4 regions of the Nocardia sp. NBC_00511 genome follow, and region 2 is predicted to be linked to each of the others. Evidence: riboswitches for the same ligand, from Rfam matches in the RefSeq annotation. Region 2 holds a riboswitch; each other region holds the start of a gene.
What was found. Region 2 has a riboswitch for S-adenosylmethionine ahead of OG300_RS37670 (bifunctional o-acetylhomoserine/o-acetylserine sulfhydrylase). Riboswitches for the same ligand answer to the same signal wherever they lie in the genome.
Positions count from the first base shown of each region.

Region 1 (4,671 bases), 980 kb from region 2:
GCATCGCCCGCACCGGAGAAGGTGGCGACCACCTTGGACTGACCGGTCTGCGCCACGTGATACTGCGCGGACGGATTCGGTCCCAGGTAGCCGTCGATACGACCCGCGGACAGGGCCAGGTAGTAGTCGCTGACCTGCTGGTAGTAGGTGATGTCCACCTTGGGCAGGCCGTCGGCGACATCATCGGCGCTCCACTTCACCAGCAACTGCTCCTGGTTGGTGCCGGAGGTGACGCCGATCTTCTTGCCCGCCAACGACTTGCGGTCCTGGTAGGTCCAGTTCGCGTCCTTGGGCACCTCGAGCGCCACATTGTCGAGGCGGTAGGTGGCGAAGTCGTACTTCTCCTTGCGCTCCTCGGTGACCGTGGCATTGCTGACGAAGGCGTCCGCCTCACCGGAATCGATCTTCACGAAGTTCTGCGCCCAGTCGCCGATGCGGGTGTCGACCTTCAGGCCCAGAATGTCGGCGACCAGCACGGCGAGATCGGCGTCCGCGCCGATCGGGGTGCGATCGTCGGTGGCGTAGAAGCGCAGCGGCGGAGCCGCGCCCACCGAGCCGGTCACCACCAGCGTGCCGCGGTCGCGCAGGGCCTGCGGCAACTGCGCCGCGATGGCGTCCACCTTCGGAGCGTGTACGCGGCCGGCCTGCTCGGGCGACAGGTCATAGCTGACGCCGTTCACGGTGCGGGTCGTGTCGGTGGTGGTGCCATCGCCCTTACCGCAGCCACCCACCAGCAGACTCAGAGTGGTGACGGCGATCAGAGCGCCGATCCGTCTGCGACGGCTCGCCATGGACATCGGAATGGTCCTCACGTAGTCGGGGACACGTCACAGGACGTGTGCGAGAAAGGCTTTGGTGCGCGGATGCGCCGGGCTGTCGAGCACCTGGGTGGGCGGGCCCTGTTCGACGATGCGGCCCTCGTCCATCAGCACCACGGTGTCGGCGACCTCGCGGGCGAAACCCACCTCGTGGGTGACGATCACCAGTGTCGCGCCGCCGCGGGCCAGATCGGTGAGCACCTCGAGCACCTCGCCGACCAGCTCGGGGTCCAGCGCCGAGGTGGGTTCGTCGAACAGCAGCACCTCGGGCTTCAAGGCCAGCGCCCGTGCGATGGCGACCCGCTGTTGCTGACCACCGGAGAGCCGGGACGGGTACTCATCCGCCTTGTCCGACAACCCGACCCGGGCCAGCAGCTCCAGGGCCTCCGCGTTCACCTCGGCCTTGGCGCGGCGCTGCGCGGCCACCGGCGCGAGCGCCACATTCTCCCGAACCGTCAGATGCGGGAACAGATTGAAGTTCTGGAACACGAAGCCGATGCGCGAGCGCTGACGCAGGATCTCGCGTTCGGGCAGCTCGTGCAGCCGATCGCCCCGGCGGCGGTAGCCCACCAATTCGCCACCGACCCGGACGGTTCCGGCATCGACCTGTTCGAGATGGTTGATGGTTCGCAGCAGCGTCGACTTGCCCGAACCCGACGGGCCCAGGATCACGGTGACCTCACCGGGCCGCACCGTCAGATCGATGCCGTTGAGCACCTCGTTGCGGCCGAAGGACTTCCGGATGCCGCGCAGTTCGATCGCGTACTCGCTCACCGCTTCTCACCCTTCGCGAAGTGCCGCTCGATATAGAACTGCGCGATGCTCAGCACGGTGGTCAGCGCGATGTACCAGACCGTCGCCACCATCAGCAGCGGCACCACCCGGCCGTTGCGGCCGTAGATGACCTGCACCTGGTAGAACAGCTCCGCGATCGCCATGGTCGACACGATCGAGGTGCCCTTGAACAGGCTGATCACCTCGTTCGCGGCGTTCGGCAGAATGCCGCGCATGGCCTGCGGGGCAACGATCGTGAAGAACTGCCGATGCCACGGCAGCCCCAGCGAACGCGCCGCCTCCCACTGCCCCTCGTCCACCGAGATGATCCCGGCGCGAATGATCTCCGCCGAGTACGCGGCCTGATGCAGCGCCAAACCGATGACGGCGGCGGTGAATCCGCTGATCACGCCATTGGTCTGGAAGTGCGCGAACTCCGGGCCGAACGGAATGCCCAGCGACAGCGTCTTGTACAGATAGGCCAGGTTGAACCAGAACAGCAGCTGCACGATCAGCGGAATCGAGCGGAACGCCCACACGTAGGTCCACGAGATCGCCTGCAGCACCGGGTTCTTCGACAACCGGCCGATGGCCAGCCAGATCCCGATGAAGAAGCCGAGCAGCGTCCCCCAGAAGGTCAGCTCCAGCGTCACCTTCAGTGCTGAGAGCACCGACGACGCGGTGATGTACTGCGCGAAAGTGGACCAGTCCCAGCCGGGATTGGTGATCAGGCCGTGCGCGAACTGCGCGACCAGCAGCAGTGCGACCGCCGCCGTCACCCAGCGCCAGGGGTGCCGGGTGCGGACGATGCGCAGTTCGCCATCGTCGTGATCGACAGGCGTCGCGGTGTCCGCGGGTGCCGCCAATGTGCTCATGGATTCGTCCTCCATCGGTCCTGGCGGAAGCACCCGCACCACGTGCGCGGGGGTTGCTGCGATGTCTGCGAGCCAGGTCTCTCGATCGCTCTGGATGGTGAAGACGACGATACGAACTCCGGCGACGCCTGTCGCCGGTCCAGATCAGCGTGAATTCAATAGCGGTACAACGGATTTCCCGATTGCCACCGGAAAATCGGAGAACTCAGCCGGCGGCCGCGTCCAGATCGGGATCATGGTCGTGCAGCGCGCGGAAACCGCTGCGATGGAATACCAGCGGCTCGGACTCGGGATGCGTGGTCAGGCGGTGCACCCGCAACAGCACCACGGCGTGATCGCCCGCCGGAACCTGCTCGTGGACGGAGGTTTCCAGCCAGGTGGCGGCGCCCGCCACGAAGGCGGCATTGCCGGTCCCAGTGTGCAGCTCCACATTCCGGAAGCGGTCACCACGACGGGAACTCAGACCCCGGGCCGCCGCCTGCTGCGCACTGCCCAGCAGGCTCAACCCCAGACGGCTGGCCTGTTGCAGAATCGGCCAGGTCTCGGAGGAATATTGGATGCAGATCGACACCAGCGGTGGATCCAGTGACACCGGTACGAAGGTGCTCACCACCATGCCGTACGGATTGCCACCGATCCGTGCGCAGACCGCCACCACCCCGCTGGGGAAGTGCGCGAAGGTCTTTCGCAGATCCGTGCCGTCGACCGGAGATAGCGCGGCGCCCGCGCTGTGAATCGAGGTCAGCTCGCCCATCACTTCACTTCAGCACCGGCCGCCGCGCACCGACAGGGTTGCGCTCGAGCCGATCGGAAGCGGGGGCGGGAACACGAGTTCAGCACACCGTGAAAAAACGGAAGCCCGTCCGGCCCCGAAGCCGGACGGGTTGTCCCGATGAGGTGTCTGAGTTCGTCCCTGAGCTCCTTAGCGCTTACTTCGCGAGATGCGGCTGGTTGATGGTGGCGAAGTACTGGATCGCAGCGGCGATCGCGACCGGAGCCGTGATGAACAGCTGGCCCGCGAGGGTGCCCAGGAAGCCGACGGCGGCAGCGCCACCGATGCAGCCCGCGATCGGACCGGCGCCGAAGAGCGCGGCCAGCGGAGCGGTAGCGACACCCGCGACACCGAAGCCGATGACGCAACCGACGGCCGCGCCGCCGATGCCGCCGACCAGGGTGGCAATGGTGGCACCGGTGGAGATGGTGTCCTTCATGCGGTTCCAGGCAGCCTGCTCACGGTCGTAATCCGTCTTCCAGGGAGCCTGGTCCTCGAACGGCAGCGCGACGGGCTTGTAGGTCGCGTGATCCAGATCGAACTGCGGGGTCAGCGTGGCGCTGTGGTCCGCGATGTTCGCCGCGATCGGGAACTCGAACTCGTCGACGCGGAAGTTCAGCGGAGTGCCTGCCAGCACAGCGCCATTCGCGGCCTTGATCTTGAAAGCGCCGTCCTCGACGACCATGGAACCGGCGTCCGTGTGGACGATGGTGCTGGTCTGGTCGACCGTGGCGGTGTAGTTGATGGATTCGTCGGCCGGAGCCGGGGCGGCGTTGACGGTCGCGGTGGAGATGCCAAGGGCAGCGATCGTCAGCGCCGCGGTCACGGCGAAGTTCTTGAAGCGCATGTGTTGAAAATTCCCTCTGGAGATGAGCAGGTGCGCCCCCAGAGGAATCATTGTCAGGTGTAAACCCCTGGGGACGCACCGATGGAAACCGGGACGATCAAACGCGGAGTGGCACTGGGGTGCCCGAATGATGAACCTTTGCCCATCGCTTGCCGAAATCCCCTATTTACCGGAGATGTGCGGCTCGTTGATGGTCGAGAAGTACTGGATAGCGGCCGCGAGCGCAACCGGAGCGGTCACGAACAACTGACCCGCCAGGGTGCCGAGGAAGCCCACCGCCGCGGCGCCTCCGATGCAGCCCGCGATCGGACCGGCGCCGAAGAGCGCGGCCAGCGGAGCGGTAGCGACACCCGCGACACCGAACCCGATCGCGCAGCCCAGGGCCGCGCCGCCGACACCGCCGACCAGCGTGCCGATGGTGGCGCCGGTGGAAATGGTGTCGCGCAGGCGGTTCCAGGCCGCCTGCTCCCGGTCGAAGTCCGACTTCCAGGGAGCCTGGTCCTCGTAGGGCAGCGCGACCGGCTGGTAGACCGCGTAATCCACGTCGAACCGCGGGGTCAGGGTCGCGCTGCGATCGTCCGCGAT
Region 1 covers NZ_CP107849.1:7,162,523-7,167,193, reverse strand. The annotation lists gene OG300_RS33310 (transporter substrate-binding domain-containing protein) at 1-797, opposite strand, end outside; gene OG300_RS33305 (amino acid ABC transporter ATP-binding protein) at 828-1,592, opposite strand; gene OG300_RS33300 (amino acid ABC transporter permease) at 1,589-2,467, opposite strand; SAM riboswitch class I at 2,476-2,568, opposite strand; gene OG300_RS33295 (flavin reductase family protein) at 2,673-3,221, opposite strand; gene OG300_RS33290 (hypothetical protein) at 3,397-4,086, opposite strand; gene OG300_RS33285 (hypothetical protein) at 4,249-4,671, opposite strand, start outside.
Region 1: another riboswitch for S-adenosylmethionine. It lies ahead of OG300_RS33300 (amino acid ABC transporter permease); the one in region 2 lies ahead of OG300_RS37670 (bifunctional o-acetylhomoserine/o-acetylserine sulfhydrylase).

Region 2 (4,671 bases):
CGGCGATACCGCCGCACCCAGGTCGCGCAGCAACTGCACGCGCGCCTTGAGCGCGAACGCCGGAGCGCCCAGATCCGCGAACACCGCGCCGTGGTAGCTCGGGTCCGGCGTGGTGAAGCCCGGGAAACGCGATTCCCCGGCCGCGTTCTGCACGGTCCAGTCGAAATTGCCGCCGTCGACGATCACGCCCGCGACCGCCGTGCCGTGCCCACCCAGGTACTTGGTGGCCGAGTGCACGACGATGTCGGCGCCCAGTTTCAGCGGCTGGATCAGGTACGGGGTGGCGACCGTGTTGTCCACGATCAGCGGGATGCCCGCGGCGTGCGCGACACCGGAGATGCCCGGGATGTCGAGCACCGAGCTGCTCGGGTTGGCGATGGTCTCGCCGTAGAAAGCCTTGGTATTGGGCTGAATTGCCGCCTGCCACTGCGCCAGGTCGTCGGGGTCCTCGACGAAGCTGACCTGGATGCCCAGCTTGGGCAGCGAGTAGTGCAGCAGGTTGTAGGTGCCGCCGTACAGGTGCGGGCTGGCCACGATGTGGTCGCCGGCCTGGGCCAGGTTCAGGATCGCGTAGGTCTCCGCCGCCTGCCCGGAGGCCAGCAACAGCGCCGCGACACCGCCCTCGAGGGCAGCCACGCGCTGCTCCACCGCGTCCTGGGTGGGGTTCATGATGCGGGTGTAGATATTGCCCGGCTCGGCGAGACCGAACAGCGCGGCGGCGTGGTCGGTGTCGCGGAAGGCGTACGAGGTGGTCTGGTAGATCGGCAGGGCCCGGGCCCCGGTGGCGGTGTCAGCGGACTGGCCGGCGTGAATCTGCTTGGTCTCGAAGGACCAGTCGGCCGGGTCGATGCTGCCGTCGGGGGCGATCGCGGGCGCGGTCGAGTCACTCATGTGCTTCTCCAGGAAAACAAGGTCGCCGAATGGCGGAAGTCTGACGTTATCGGAAGGCGTATGGGCTTCGACAACAACACATTTCGGTAGACCTCCTACTTGCGCTTGCGTTCGGCCTTCGAACGCCCGGTCCTCACCCGGAGCACCCCACCGCAGCTGGAGGGTTGCCGATCAGCGAGCCGGGGCTTGACGCTGATGCTCTTGACCTGTGGCGAGATTCTAACGGTCGGTCGCTACCAGACTGGCAGTGGGGCTTGCCACAGTCGGAACCGCGCAGGTGCGCACGAATTCCCGAAAGGCCGCCAGCACATTGTCAGCCAACGCCTGCGCCGAGGAGGCGCTGCCGCAGTCGGGAAACTCGGAGTCCGAATCGAATTCGCATTCCATGCCCATTCGGACGATGCCGTGCCAGGTGGCGGCCACCACTCGCACCGGCAACGCGTCCGGATGGCTGTTCATCCGCTCGGCGAGCACGTTGGTCAGGGCGCGGGTCTTGGTGTCCGCGGATTCCAGGCTCTGGGCGCGCACCGTCGGGTTGTCGCGGGTGATGCGCTGCATTTGCTGGAACCACTGGAACGGCACCGGATTGTCGCCCTGGATCAGGCCTTCCGCGACCACCATGAAGGCGTCGAGCAGGGCCTGCAGTTCGTTGCCGGTGATCGGCTGGGCGCGCAGCTCCCGGGCCAGCGCCAGGCCCCAGTCCTCGATGGGGGCGATGACGATCGCCTCCTTGTTGTCGAAGTACCGGTTCACGGTGCGCGGGGAGACATCGGCCGCGTCGGCGATCTGCTCGACGGTGGTGGCGTCGAAGCCTTGCTGGTCACACAGCTGCAGCGCCACCTCGATGATGCGGGTGCGGGTTTGCTGCTTCTTGCGTTCACGCAGGCCCAGAGCGTTCATGTCCCCATGTTAGATGGCATATGTCGGATTGTGTCCCAGTATGACAACTGTCGCACCGCGACATTTTTCTCTTGACGCCAATTGTCGCATGGGGTCAGGATGGTTCAGTGCCCCGGACCGCCCCTGAGGAGACGACATGACCGCTCCGGCAACGACCCTCGATTCACACCAAACAGCAAGTAAGCCAACGGATTCCAGGCGCTGGTGGGCCCTCGGCGTGATCGCCATGGCCCAGCTCATGGTGGTCCTGGACGCCACCATCGTCACCATCGCGCTGCCGTTCGCGCAGCACGACCTGAACATCAGCGACAGCAACAAGCAGTGGGTGCTGACCGCGTACACCTTGATCTTCGGCGGCCTGCTGCTGCTCGGCGGCCGACTGGCCGACTACCTGGGCCGGCGCCGCATCCTGATGATCGGCCTGGTCGGCTTCGCGGGGGCGTCGGCGCTGGCGGGTCTGGCGCAGAACGGCGCCGAACTCTTCGCGGGCCGCGGCCTGCAGGGCGCGTTCGGTGCGCTGCTCGCACCCGCCGCCCTGTCCCTGGTGTCGGTGACCTTCACCGAGGCCAAGGAGCGCGCCCGGGCCTTCGGCGTCTTCGCCGGTGTCTCCGCGGGCGGTGCGGCCATCGGCCTGATCGCCGGTGGCGCGCTCACCGAATACGCCAACTGGCGCTGGTCGCTGCTGGTCAACACACCGGTGGCGCTGCTGGCCCTGATCGGCGCGTTCGCCTTCGTGGTCAAGGATGTGCCGCTGCCGCGCACCGGCGGTTACGACCTGCCGGGTGCGGTCACGGTGACCCTGGGCCTGGTCTCGATCGTCTACGGCTTCAGCAAGGCCGCCGACGACGGCTGGACCTCCGGCACCACGCTGGGCCTGCTCGTCGCGGGTGTCGCGCTGCTGGCCGCGTTCATCGCCATCGAGCGTCGGACCGCGAATCCGCTACTGCCGCTTCGTATTCCGGGTGAGCTCAACCGTGGTGGCTCCTACCTGGTGGCGCTGCTGGTGCCGATCGCCATGTTCGCCATGTTCCTGAACCTGAGCTTCTACCTGCAGATCACCCAGGGCTACTCGGCGCTGAAGGCCGGCCTGGCGTTCCTGCCGTTCCCCGCGGGCATCATGGTCTCGGCCGGTGTCGCCTCGGCGCTGCTGCCCCGGATCGGCCCGCGGCCGCTGATGCTGGTCGGTTCGGTGCTGGGCGCGGCGGGTCTGCTCTACCTGGCGCAGCTGGAGTACGGCGACAGCTACGCGAGCAGCCTGCTGCCCGCGATCCTGCTGATCGCCCTCGGCATGGGCGGCCTGTTCGTCTCGATGCAGACCACCGCGCTGCACCAGGTGGACGAGAAGGATTCGGGTGTCGCCAGCGCGCTGCTGAACGCCGCGCAGCAGGTGGGTGGTTCCATCGGCACCGCGCTGCTGACCACCATCTCGGTGCAGGCGGCCTCGCGCTACGCCCGCAACAACGCGACCGTCGACCACGTGATGCAGCGGGCCGCGATCCACAGCTACGACGTCGCCTTCTACCTGGGTGCGGGTTTCTTCCTGCTCTGCATCCCGATCGTGGCGTTCATGGTGCGGGACAAGCCGCAGAATCTGATCGAGGGCGATGCGCACGTCCACGTGGGCGTCTGACCGGCGAAGATATACGAACCCGCGCGTCGCAGCCCCTTGCTGCGGCGCGCGGGTTTTCGCATGCTGGAGGGGTGTGGAAAATCACCCGGAATGCTACTTACCGGTAACCGACGGGGAATCCCGCACAGCGGGGGCTGCCCGCGCGGTGAGATCCATAGCAGCAGTACGCTTGTCTTGCTTGGCGCCACCAGTGCGCGGACTTGGTACCACAGGGCCCGCGACAAACGCCAGGCGTATACGTTGTCTGTTGAACAGCTGGGGTCCGCTACAAGCGGTGCTCACCGGCCGTGCAATGGGAGCACCCCCTTCCTAGGAGGACACGAAGATCCATGTCCAAGATCAAGGTTGAAGGCACCGTCGTCGAACTCGACGGCGACGAGATGACCCGGATCATCTGGCAGTTCATCAAGGACAAGCTGGTCAATCCGTATCTCGACGTGAACCTCGAGTACTACGACCTCGGGATCGAGTACCGCGACAAGACCGATGATCAGGTCACCATCGACGCGGCCAACGCCATCAAGAAGCACGGCGTGGGCGTGAAGTGCGCGACGATCACCCCGGACGAGGCGCGAGTCGAGGAATTCGGTCTCAAGAAGATGTGGCGGTCGCCGAACGGCACCATCCGCAACATCCTCGGCGGCACCATCTTCCGCGCCCCGATCATCATCTCCAACGTCCCGCGGCTGGTGCCGGGCTGGACCAAGCCGATCATCATCGGCCGTCACGCCTTCGGCGACCAGTACCGTGCCACCGATTTCAAGGTGCACCAGGCGGGCACGGTCACCCTGACCTTCACCCCCGAGGACGGCTCCGAGCCGATCCAGCACGAGGTGGTGCGCATGCCCGAGGAGGGCGGCGTGGTCATGGGTATGTACAACTTCCAGGAGTCCATCCGGGACTTCGCGCGGGCCTCGCTGAATTACGGCCTGCAGCAGAACTACCCGGTGTACATGTCGACCAAGAACACCATCCTGAAGGCCTATGACGGCATGTTCAAGGACACCTTCCAGGACATCTACGAGACCGAGTTCAAGGACGAGTTCGACGCGGCCGGGCTCACCTACGAGCACCGCCTCATCGACGACATGGTCGCCTCCGCGCTCAAGTGGGAGGGCGGCTACGTCTGGGCCTGCAAGAACTACGACGGCGACGTGCAGTCCGACACCGTGGCGCAGGGTTTCGGCTCGCTGGGTCTGATGACCTCCGTGCTGCTCACCCCGGACGGCCGCACCTGTGAGGCGGAGGCG
Region 2 covers NZ_CP107849.1:8,142,265-8,146,935, forward strand. The annotation lists gene OG300_RS37670 (bifunctional o-acetylhomoserine/o-acetylserine sulfhydrylase) at 1-891, opposite strand, end outside; SAM riboswitch class IV at 988-1,098, opposite strand; gene OG300_RS37675 (TetR/AcrR family transcriptional regulator) at 1,111-1,791, opposite strand; gene OG300_RS37680 (MFS transporter) at 1,928-3,421, shown strand; gene OG300_RS37685 (NADP-dependent isocitrate dehydrogenase) at 3,751-4,671, shown strand, end outside.

Region 3 (4,671 bases), 1.8 Mb from region 2:
GCGGGCGGAATCCCGAAGATGCCGTAGCTGCCGCGCGTCACCGACTCCCAGTTGCGAATGATCGCCACCGTCACGATGCCGATCCCCAGCGTCGCGATGGCCACATAGTGCCCGCCCAACCGCCACAGCGGCGCGGCCAGCACCGAAGACACCCCGGCCGCGACAATTCCCGCGATGACGACGGCGGGCAGGAACGCCCAGCCGTGCGACACCGTCAGCACCGCCGAGGTGTACGCGCCGATCGCGATCGGCCCCGCCTGCCCGATGGCCAGCTGTCCCGCCGACCCGGCCACCAGCGTCATCGACACCGCGATGATCGCGTAGGCCAGGATCTGGGTGCCGACCGAGATGCTGTAGTCGTCGGCCAACAACGGAATCGCCACCGCCGCAACGCCGAACGCGATCACCGCGTGCCACCAGCGCACCCGCAGCTCCCGCCCGGCGCCCAGGAAGGTGCCGGTCATCGGCTCGGATTCGATGGCGGGCGGGCGGGCCAGCAGCCCACCCGGCCGGACCACCAGGAAGATCACCAGTAGCCCGAAGGTGATCAGGTCGCGGTAGCCGTCGCCGAGCCAGTAGATGCCGAACGCCTCCACCAGCGCCAGCACGAACCCGCCGATCACCGCGCCCGGAATCGACCCGAGCCCGCCGATGGTGGCGGCCACGAAACCGGTCAACCCGACGATGCTGCCGTTGGTCGGCGAGATATTGGAGTTGTAGAGCCCCACGAAGATGCCCGCCAGCCCGCCCAGCCCGGAGGCGATGGCGAAGGCCAGCGACTGCACCCGGCCGACCCGGATGCCCATCTGCGCGGCCGCGTCCGGATCCTGAGCGGTGGCGCGAATGGCCAGCCCGTGACGGCTGTACCGCAGGAACGCCCACAGCCCCGCCATGACCGTGACGGTGATGGCGAACATGGTCACGTCCGAGGTCCCGAATCGCACCCCGCCGACCTGGAAGTTGTTGGTGGACAACACCTGCGGGAACGGCCGGGTGTCCGGCCCGAAGACCAGCGCCACCACGTTCTCGATGATCAGTCCGGCCGCCACCGTCGCCAGCAGCGCCGCGATGGCCGGGGCGCGCCGCAGCGGCCGCACCGCGAGCACGTCGATGCCGACGCCGAGCAGCGCGGTCACCGCGACCACCACGATCAGCGCCGCCCACAGTGGCACCCCGTGCTGGGCGATCAGCCACCAGCCCAGCACCGACCCGAAGGCGAAGATCGCGCCGTGCGCGAAGTTGATGACATTGCTGACCCCGAATATCAGGGTGATGCCCACGGCGATGAGCGCGTACGCGTTGCCGTGGACCAGACCCGCGATGAGCGTGTCGAACATGCGCCGCTACTTGGCGGAGGCGACGGGAACGAACTTGCCGTTCTGCAGCACCAGCTGGATCGGCTTGATGTTGCTGGGCCGACGCGTCTGCTGGTCGAAGGCGAAGGGCGTGGTGAACCCGATGCCGTCGAAGTCCTTGACCTCGCGCAGGCCCTTCAGGATGCCCTCACGGTTCGCGCCGCCGAACTTGGCGGCCTTGACCAGTGCGTTGATCGCGTCATAGGCGTAGACGTTGAAGTCGCCGGGCTCGGTGTTGTACTCGGCCCGGAACTTGGTGACGAAGTCCTGGATCTTCGGGTTGGTGTCCGACGGGGAGAAGACGCCGTTGACGATGTCGCCCTCGGCCGCGGTGCCCGCCAGCTCCACGAACTGCGGGGTGTTCTGGCCACCGAAGAACTGACCCTTGTACCCGACATCACGCAGCTGCTTGACCACCAGCGCGCCGTCCGGACCGTAACCCAGGTGCACCACCGCGTCCGGGTTGGCGTCGCGTGCCTTGATCAGCACCGGCCGGAAGTCCTGCGAGTCCGGCAGGATCGACGACGAGTAGACGATGTCGATCCCCTTCTGCTTCGCGTACTGCTGGAAGAAGCCGAAATCCTGCTTGCCCCAGTCGGATTCGAGATAAACGACGGAAACCCTGGTCGCCTTCGCCTTCACCCAGTCGGTGACCGCGGCCTGCACGGTGTCCAGGGTGACCGACGGGCTCCAGGAGTAGTCGCCGCCCTTGGTGAAGTCGGTCGAGGAGTTGGTGAACCCGTACTGCACCAGCTTGCCGCGGTTGTACACCGGCGAGGCCGCGATCGAGGCGGGTGAGGAGAAGTCGCCGAGCTCGGCGATGATCGACCTGTCGTCGACGAACTTGGTGGCGATCGGCACCGTCTGCTTCGGATCGGACTGGGAGTCCTCCCATTTCAGCGCGACCTTCTTGCCGTCGATCCCGCCCGCCGCGTTGACCTGCTCGAGCGCCAGGTCGAAACCCTGCTGCCAGAGCCGCCCGTACTCGGCCGAGGTGCCCGTCTTCGGCCCCGAGACACCGAAATACACTGTGTCGGAACTACTGTCGGACGAGTTGCCCGCGCACGCCGACAACGTTCCCGCTGCCAACGCCGCCGCGGCGACTCCCACCACAATCCGACGCGCACGCGATCCGGACCATTTCCTGCTCATGACAAACCTCTGCACTCACGCACCGGCGCAGCCGGGCATAGGGAATGAGCTTGCGCTTGCGCCGCCCACTCGGACGCCGCCTGGTCGTCACCCGGGGCACCCCACCGCCGCGCGAGGGTTGCCGATCAGCGAGCCGGGGCTCGAACGTGCTGATACTCGTGACCGTGAGTCGAAGACTAATCCGGGCATCCCGGACACCGACAGGATTCGAATCGGGATGACGCTAACCAGCGTCGGAAAGCTCACTCCCGCATGGTGAGCAGGGCTTCAGCCCGCGAGGTGACCGGCCAGCCAGGACGGGAATCCGGTGAGATCGCGCAGCACCACATCCGCGCCCGCGGCCGAGAGTTCCTCCGCCGCATAGGGTCCGGTGGTCACCGCCACCGACACCGCGTCGGCCACCTTGGCAGCCCGGATGTCGCCGAGATGATCCCCGACATAGATGGCCGCACCGCGCTCGCGCAGCACCTCGCCCTTCTCCTCCGCCCAGGCATTGCCGACCAGCTCGTCCACCGCCAGCCCGAGATGCTCGAGGTGCAGCCGTGCGTTCGGCTCGTACTTGGCGGTGATCACCAGCACCGTGCCCCCGGCCCGATGCACCGCGGCCAGCGACTCCGCCACCCCGGGCAGCGGCAGCGCCGACTCCACCCCGATCTCCGGATACAGCTCGCGGTACATCGTCAGCACCCCCGGCACCTGGTGCTCGGGGAACCAGTTCGCCGCCTCCTCCGCCAGCGGCGGACCCAGCCGCGACACCACCAGCTCGGAATCGATGGGCACCCCGGTCCGGGCCGACACCTCGTCCCACACCGCCGCGATCCCCGGGCGCGAGTCGATCAACGTCATGTCCAGGTCGAATCCGACCACGAGCGCGCCCACCTGATCACCAGCCACCACCCGACCCTACGACGCGGAAAAATGACGGGCTTCGGGAGGACCCGGCGAATTAGGCTCGGGCGCATGGCGAGCAATCAGGGCACACTGTTCTGCGGGGTGGAGCTGGCGGCACGGATCGAGCGGGTCGAAACCGAGCTGATCGAGAAGGGCAGCGCCGCGGCCGCGACCCGGCTGGGCACCGGTTCCGGCTTCGTGATCCCGATCGCGGGCGGCGTAGCCGCCTGTGCCGAGGACGGTTCACCGTTGAACAAGGTGGCGGGGCTGGGCTTCGCCGGAGTACCGGATCCGGCCGAGCTCGACGAGATCGAGCGGCTGTTCGCGGCCCGCGGGGCACCGGTGCAGGCCGAAGTCTCGCAGCTCGGCGATCCCGGCGTCGCCGAACTGCTCACCACCCGCGGCTACCGGCTGGTGTCCTTCGAGAACGTGCTCGGCCTCGAACTGCACGGCGACCGCACCGCCGAGAGCGCCGACGGTGTCGACGTATCCCCCAGCGGCGAAAGCGAATTCGACACCTGGCTCGACGCCGTCGCCACCGGCTTCGCCCACCCCGATACCCAGGGCGTCGCCTCGCACGAGGAGTTCCCCGCCGAGATCATCGCCAATGCCATGCGCGACCTGACCGGCGCGGCCGGTATCCGCCGCTACCTGGCCCGCCGCACGGGCGCGGTGGCGGGCGGCGCGAGCCTGCGCATGTCCGGCGGCGTGGCCCAACTCACCGGCGCGGCAACCCTTCCCGAGCACCGCCGCCACGGCGTGCAGTCCGCGCTGCTGTCCGCCCGCCTCGCCGAGGCCGCCCGGGGCGGCTGCGATATCGCGGTGATCACCACCCAGCCCGGTTCCAAATCCCAGCAGAACACCCAGCGCCTCGGTTTCGCCCTGCTCTACACGCGCGCGATCCTGGTCAAGGACTGACCGGATTCACTCCGGAAGGCGGTGAGCGACAATCGGTTTCAGCTGCTCGCGCAGCTCGTCGCCGTTCGCGCCGAACACCTGCACGTCGGTGTCCACGGCGATCTGCACCCCCTGGCCGACCAATTCCCTGCCGGCGGTGGTGAGTTCGATGCGCAGCACCCGGGCGTCGGCGGGATCGGCGCGCCGCGCCAGCAGCCCGCGCTCCTCGAGCGCGCGCAGCACCTTGGACGCCATCATTCGATCCGACCCCGACATGTCGGCCACCTGCTGCTGGGTCGGCGACTCACCCTGCCGCCCCAGCCAACCCGCCGAGGCCAGCAGGTTGAACTGGGTGGGCGTGAGCCCCAGCGGCCGC
Region 3 covers NZ_CP107849.1:6,333,799-6,338,469, forward strand. The annotation lists gene OG300_RS29650 (ABC transporter permease) at 1-1,337, opposite strand, end outside; gene OG300_RS29655 (ABC transporter substrate-binding protein) at 1,344-2,384, opposite strand; SAM riboswitch class IV at 2,555-2,671, opposite strand; gene OG300_RS29660 (HAD family hydrolase) at 2,775-3,401, opposite strand; gene OG300_RS29665 (GNAT family N-acetyltransferase) at 3,489-4,316, shown strand; gene OG300_RS29670 (MarR family winged helix-turn-helix transcriptional regulator) at 4,323-4,671, opposite strand, start outside.
Region 3: another riboswitch for S-adenosylmethionine. It lies ahead of OG300_RS29655 (ABC transporter substrate-binding protein); the one in region 2 lies ahead of OG300_RS37670 (bifunctional o-acetylhomoserine/o-acetylserine sulfhydrylase).

Region 4 (4,671 bases), 1.7 Mb from region 2:
TCGGCACGGGTGATGGGTGTGGTCACCGAGGGCGCGCGGATCGCGGCGAGCGGAGTGCGGCGGGCGGGTGCGGCCGCGGAGGCCTGCGTCGACAAGGGACTGTCGACCGCGGTGGTCGCGGGCCTCATCGCCGCCATCACCGGTGGGCTGCTCGCGGTGCTGTCGCTGAACCCGGTCGGCATTCTGACCGCGGCGGCGCTGGCCGGGATGGCGGGCGCGTGGAGCGGTTTCACCGAGGGCTGCGCCCGGGGCGCGCTGGAGAGTTTGCAGCATCCCGAGGCGACCTCGGTGCACGAGCTCGATCAGATCGCGCTCTGAGCCGAGCGCTTCCGGACTAGCCGCGTTTGCGGCGGCGCGGGTCGATGATCGGCAGCGGAAGGGTGTCCGGCGCAGGCTGTTTCGCCAGGTCCGCGACCGGTAGCCGCAGGGTCGGCGATTCCCCGGTGGCCCTCGGCGGGGTGCGGTCCGGATCCGCGAGCCGGGTCACCCGGGCGGGCAGGCCGTAGAAGGCGCGGGCATTGTCGTCCAGGACGCGGCGCAGGTCGGAGCCCACCGCGTCGCCGATCAGGTCGATATCGGTATTGCGGAACGGGCGGCCCGCACGGGTGCCGGGCAGGTCCGAGCCGAACATCAGCGCCTCGGGGTTGACGGTGTGGATTTTGCGCAGTGCCGCACCGATATTCATCGACACCCGCCCGAATCCGGAGGCCTTCACCTTGGCCCCGCGGTCGACCAGGTTGAGCAGGTACGGCAGGCAGTCGTCGGACATGCCCATGTGATCGATGGACAGTTTCGGCAACTTGGTGATGACCGGTTCCAGCGAGCCCAGCATGGAGCCGTCGATGTAGAGCTCGACGTGCCAGCCCGCCAGCTCGTAGGCGCGCAGCGCCAGCATGGTGAGCCCGACGATGTCGCCGCCGCCGCGCTTGAGGTTGAAGCGGATGGCCCGCACCCCGGCCCGGTTCAGGTCGATGATCTCCGCGTCGGAGGTGTCGATGTGCAGGTTGGTGACGCCCACCCAGTTGTCGCCGAGTTCGCCGAGCGCGGCCAGCAGGTAGCTCTGATCGTTGCCCTGGAAGGAGCCGCTGACCACCGCACCACCGTCGATATCGAAGCGCGCCATCCGGCGGCGATAGTCGGCGATGGTGTAGGGGTCGGGCAGGTAGCCCTCGTTCTCGATCAGCGGGAACCGCGGATCGATGATGTGGACATGGGCATCGAACACCAGATCAGCATGCCTCAGAACGGTGACATGTGTGGATGACCTTGTCCGGCTGGCGGATTCGTGCTGGTCACAGCACCCCGCCCGCCGGTTCGGTCTCCTCGGTCAGTCGGCGGTGACGATCTTGCCGGGCTCGCTGGCGGCGAGCATCTCGTCGCGCTCGACGACCTTGACGCGCTCGCGGCCCTGCGGCTCGCCCAGGGCGCGCTCGTGCGCGTCGAGGCGGTACCAACCGGCCCACGTGGTGAACGGGACGCCCTTGGACTCCAGGAACGCGGTGACCGCGTCGAGTTCCGGCTCGGGGGCCGGGGCGAAGTTCGCGGCGTCGTCGAGCAGGCAGGCGATGGTCTCGTTGGCGTCGCCCTTGGTGTGGCCGATGAGGCCGACCGGGCCGCGCTTGATCCAGCCGGTGACGTAGGTGGCGGGCTCGTAGCGGGCGGAGCCGTCGGCGTCCTCGTCGACCAGCACGCGGCCGGCCTCGTTGGGGACGGTCCCGGCCTGCTCGTCGAAGGGCAGCGCGGGGATGTTCTGCGACAGGTAGCCGACCGCGCGGTAGACGGCCTGGATGTCCCAGTCCTTGAATTCGCCGGTGCCCTTGCAGTTTCCGGTGCCGTCGAGCTGGGTGCGCTCGGTGCGCAGACCGGTCACCTTGCCGTCGGTGCCGACGATCTCCGAGGGGCTCTCGAAGAAGTGCAGGAACAGCTTGTGCGGGCGGTCGCCGACATCGCGAATGGCCCACTGCTCCAACGTATTGCAGATCATGTCGACCTGCTTGGAGTGGCGGCGCGCGGCCTCGGAGCCCTCGTCGTAGTCGATGTCCTCGGGCGCGACGATGACCTCGATGGTCGGCGAGTGATCGAGCTCGCGCAGTTCCAGCGGGGTGAACTTGGCCTGCGCGGGACCGCGGCGGCCGAACACGTGCACCTCGAGGGCCTTGTTGGCCTTCAAGCCGTCGTAGACGTTCGGCGGGATCTCGGTCGGCAGCAGTTCGTCGCCGGTCTTGGCCAGCACGCGCGCCACGTCCAGGGCGACGTTGCCGACGCCGAGGACCGCGACCTTCTCCGCGTCCAGCGGCCAGGTGCGCGGCACGTCCGGGTGGCCGTCGTACCAGGACACGAAGTCCGCGGCACCGAAGGAACCGTCGAGGTCGATGCCCGGAACCTCCAGGGCCCGATCGGCATTCGCGCCGGTGGAGAAGATGACCGCGTCGTAGAAGCGGCGCAGATCCTCGAGGGTGATGTCGACGCCGTAGTCGATATTGCCCAGCAGCCGGACCTGGTCCTTGTCGAGCACCTTGTGCAGGGCGGTGATGATGCCCTTGATACGCGGGTGGTCGGGGGCGACGCCGTAGCGGATGAGGCCGAACGGCGCGGGCATGCGCTCGTACAGATCGATGCTCACGTCCGCATCGGACTTCATCAACGCATCGGCGGCGTAAATACCGGCCGGTCCGGCGCCCACGATCGCAATGCGTAGCGGGCGGGTCGCTGCACTCTGTTCGGTCATTCTTCCGCGCACCCTTTGGGTCGAAACTAACTTGCCGTCAATACTCAGCCGTCGTTCTTAGCTTAGGCTAAGTTGACGCCCTGGCTCCGGGTACCCTCGTTGGCCCCCGACGCTGCAGCGTTGCTGCGATGTACTGCTATTCCGCACCTGGGGCGGAAATTGTGCTGATTCTATCGGTGACTCACGCCGTGCTCCGCGCGCAGGGCGGTGAACTGTGGGAATGCCGTGCGTCCGGGCGGGCGTCGACCAGGCATGATCAAGCCATGAGCGACGTCGAGGAAACCCCGGCCGAAATCGATCAGGGCGACAACCGCAGCATGTGGCCGTTCCTGGTCGCGGCCGGTCTGATCGTCTTCGTGGTGCTCGGCATCGTGATAGCGACCCTGGTGTCGCCGGTTGAGAAGAATGTCACAGATTCCGATCGGCTCTCGCTCGTGGCCACCCGGTTCATCGCGGTCGCCGACGGCACCGACAAATCCGGTGAGTCCTACGCCTGCAAGGACTTCGACGCGAACCGCTCCCCGCTGCGCGTCGCGCAGGCCACCGGACGCCAGATCACCTTCGACAAGCTCACCGATGCCGCCGTCGACGGCGACAAGGCCACTGCCCAGGTGAGTTTCACCGTCGACGGGCTGCAATCCACCTCGACATGGCACTTCACCCGGGCGGATTCCGCCTGGTCGGTGTGTAATTAGGGATTTCGGCCGCTGACCGATGGAAACGTTTGACACCGGGGCCTCGGGTTGGGCAATCTCATCCCAGGTCATGAGTATCAGCGCCAAGCCCCGGCTCGCTGATCGGCAACCCTCCTCCGCGGTGGGGTGCTCCGGGTGACGACCTGGCCACGCGTCGAACCACGACGCGGCAAGTGCGGATTCACAGGAGGTACAGGTGAGCTACGCGGGTGATATCACGCCCAAACAGGCGTGGGAGCTGTTGCGCGACAACCCGGACGCGGTGCTGATCGACGTGCGCACGGAAGCCGAATGGCGTTTCGTCGGCGTGCCCGACACCAGCGGCATCGGCCGACCCACCGCGCTGATCGAGTGGGTCGACGCCACCGGCACGCGCAACGATCGCTTCACCGACCAGTTGCAGCAGGCGCTCGGTGAGCGTGCCGCCGACTCGGACGCGCCGGTGATCTTCATCTGCCGGTCCGGCCAGCGCTCCATCGGCGCGGCCACCACCGCCACCACCCTCGGCATCGCACCGTCCTTCAACGTCGTCGACGGTTTCGAGGGCGGGCTGGACGGGCAGGGCCATCGCGGCGTCACCGGTTGGCGTGCCGACGGCCTGCCATGGAGGCAGTCATGATTCACGGTGGTTCGTTCGAGCGTCCGCTGCCCGAGGGCGTCGGCCCCGCCACGCTCGGCGTGCGCGGCGGCACCCGGCGCAGCGGCTACGACGAGACCTCGGAGGCGCTGTTCCTCAATTCGGGTTTCGTCTACGAGAGCGCCGAGGCGGCCGAGGCCGCCTTCACCGGCGAGATCGAGCACTTCGTCTACTCGCGCTACGGCAATCCGACGGTCGCCATGTTCGAGGAGCGACTGCGGCTGATCGACGGCGCGGAAGCGTGTTTCGCCACCGCCTCCGGCATGTCCGCGGTGTTCACCGCGCTGGGCGCGCTGCTCGGCGCCGGTGATCGACTGGTGGCCGCGCGCAGCCTGTTCGGCTCCTGCTTCGTGGTCGCCAACGAGATCCTGCCGCGCTGGGGCGTGGAGACCGTCTTCGTCGACGGCGAGGACCTCGACCAGTGGGAGCGGGCGCTGTCGGTGCCGACCCAGGCCGTGTTCTTCGAGACCCCGTCCAATCCGATGCAGGCGCTCACCGATGTCCGCGCGGTCTCCGACCTCGCGCACGCGGCGGGCGCGAAAGTGGTGCTGGACAACGTCTTCGCCACTCCGCTGCTGCAGCGGGGCTTCGATCTCGGCGCGGATATCACC
Region 4 covers NZ_CP107849.1:6,438,002-6,442,672, reverse strand. The annotation lists gene OG300_RS30135 (hypothetical protein) at 1-318, shown strand, start outside; gene OG300_RS30130 (amidohydrolase family protein) at 335-1,225, opposite strand; gene OG300_RS30125 (FAD-dependent oxidoreductase) at 1,328-2,728, opposite strand; gene OG300_RS30120 (hypothetical protein) at 2,992-3,423, shown strand; SAM riboswitch class IV at 3,490-3,605, shown strand; gene OG300_RS30115 (rhodanese-like domain-containing protein) at 3,620-4,042, shown strand; gene OG300_RS30110 (O-succinylhomoserine sulfhydrylase) at 4,039-4,671, shown strand, end outside.
Region 4: another riboswitch for S-adenosylmethionine. It lies ahead of OG300_RS30115 (rhodanese-like domain-containing protein); the one in region 2 lies ahead of OG300_RS37670 (bifunctional o-acetylhomoserine/o-acetylserine sulfhydrylase).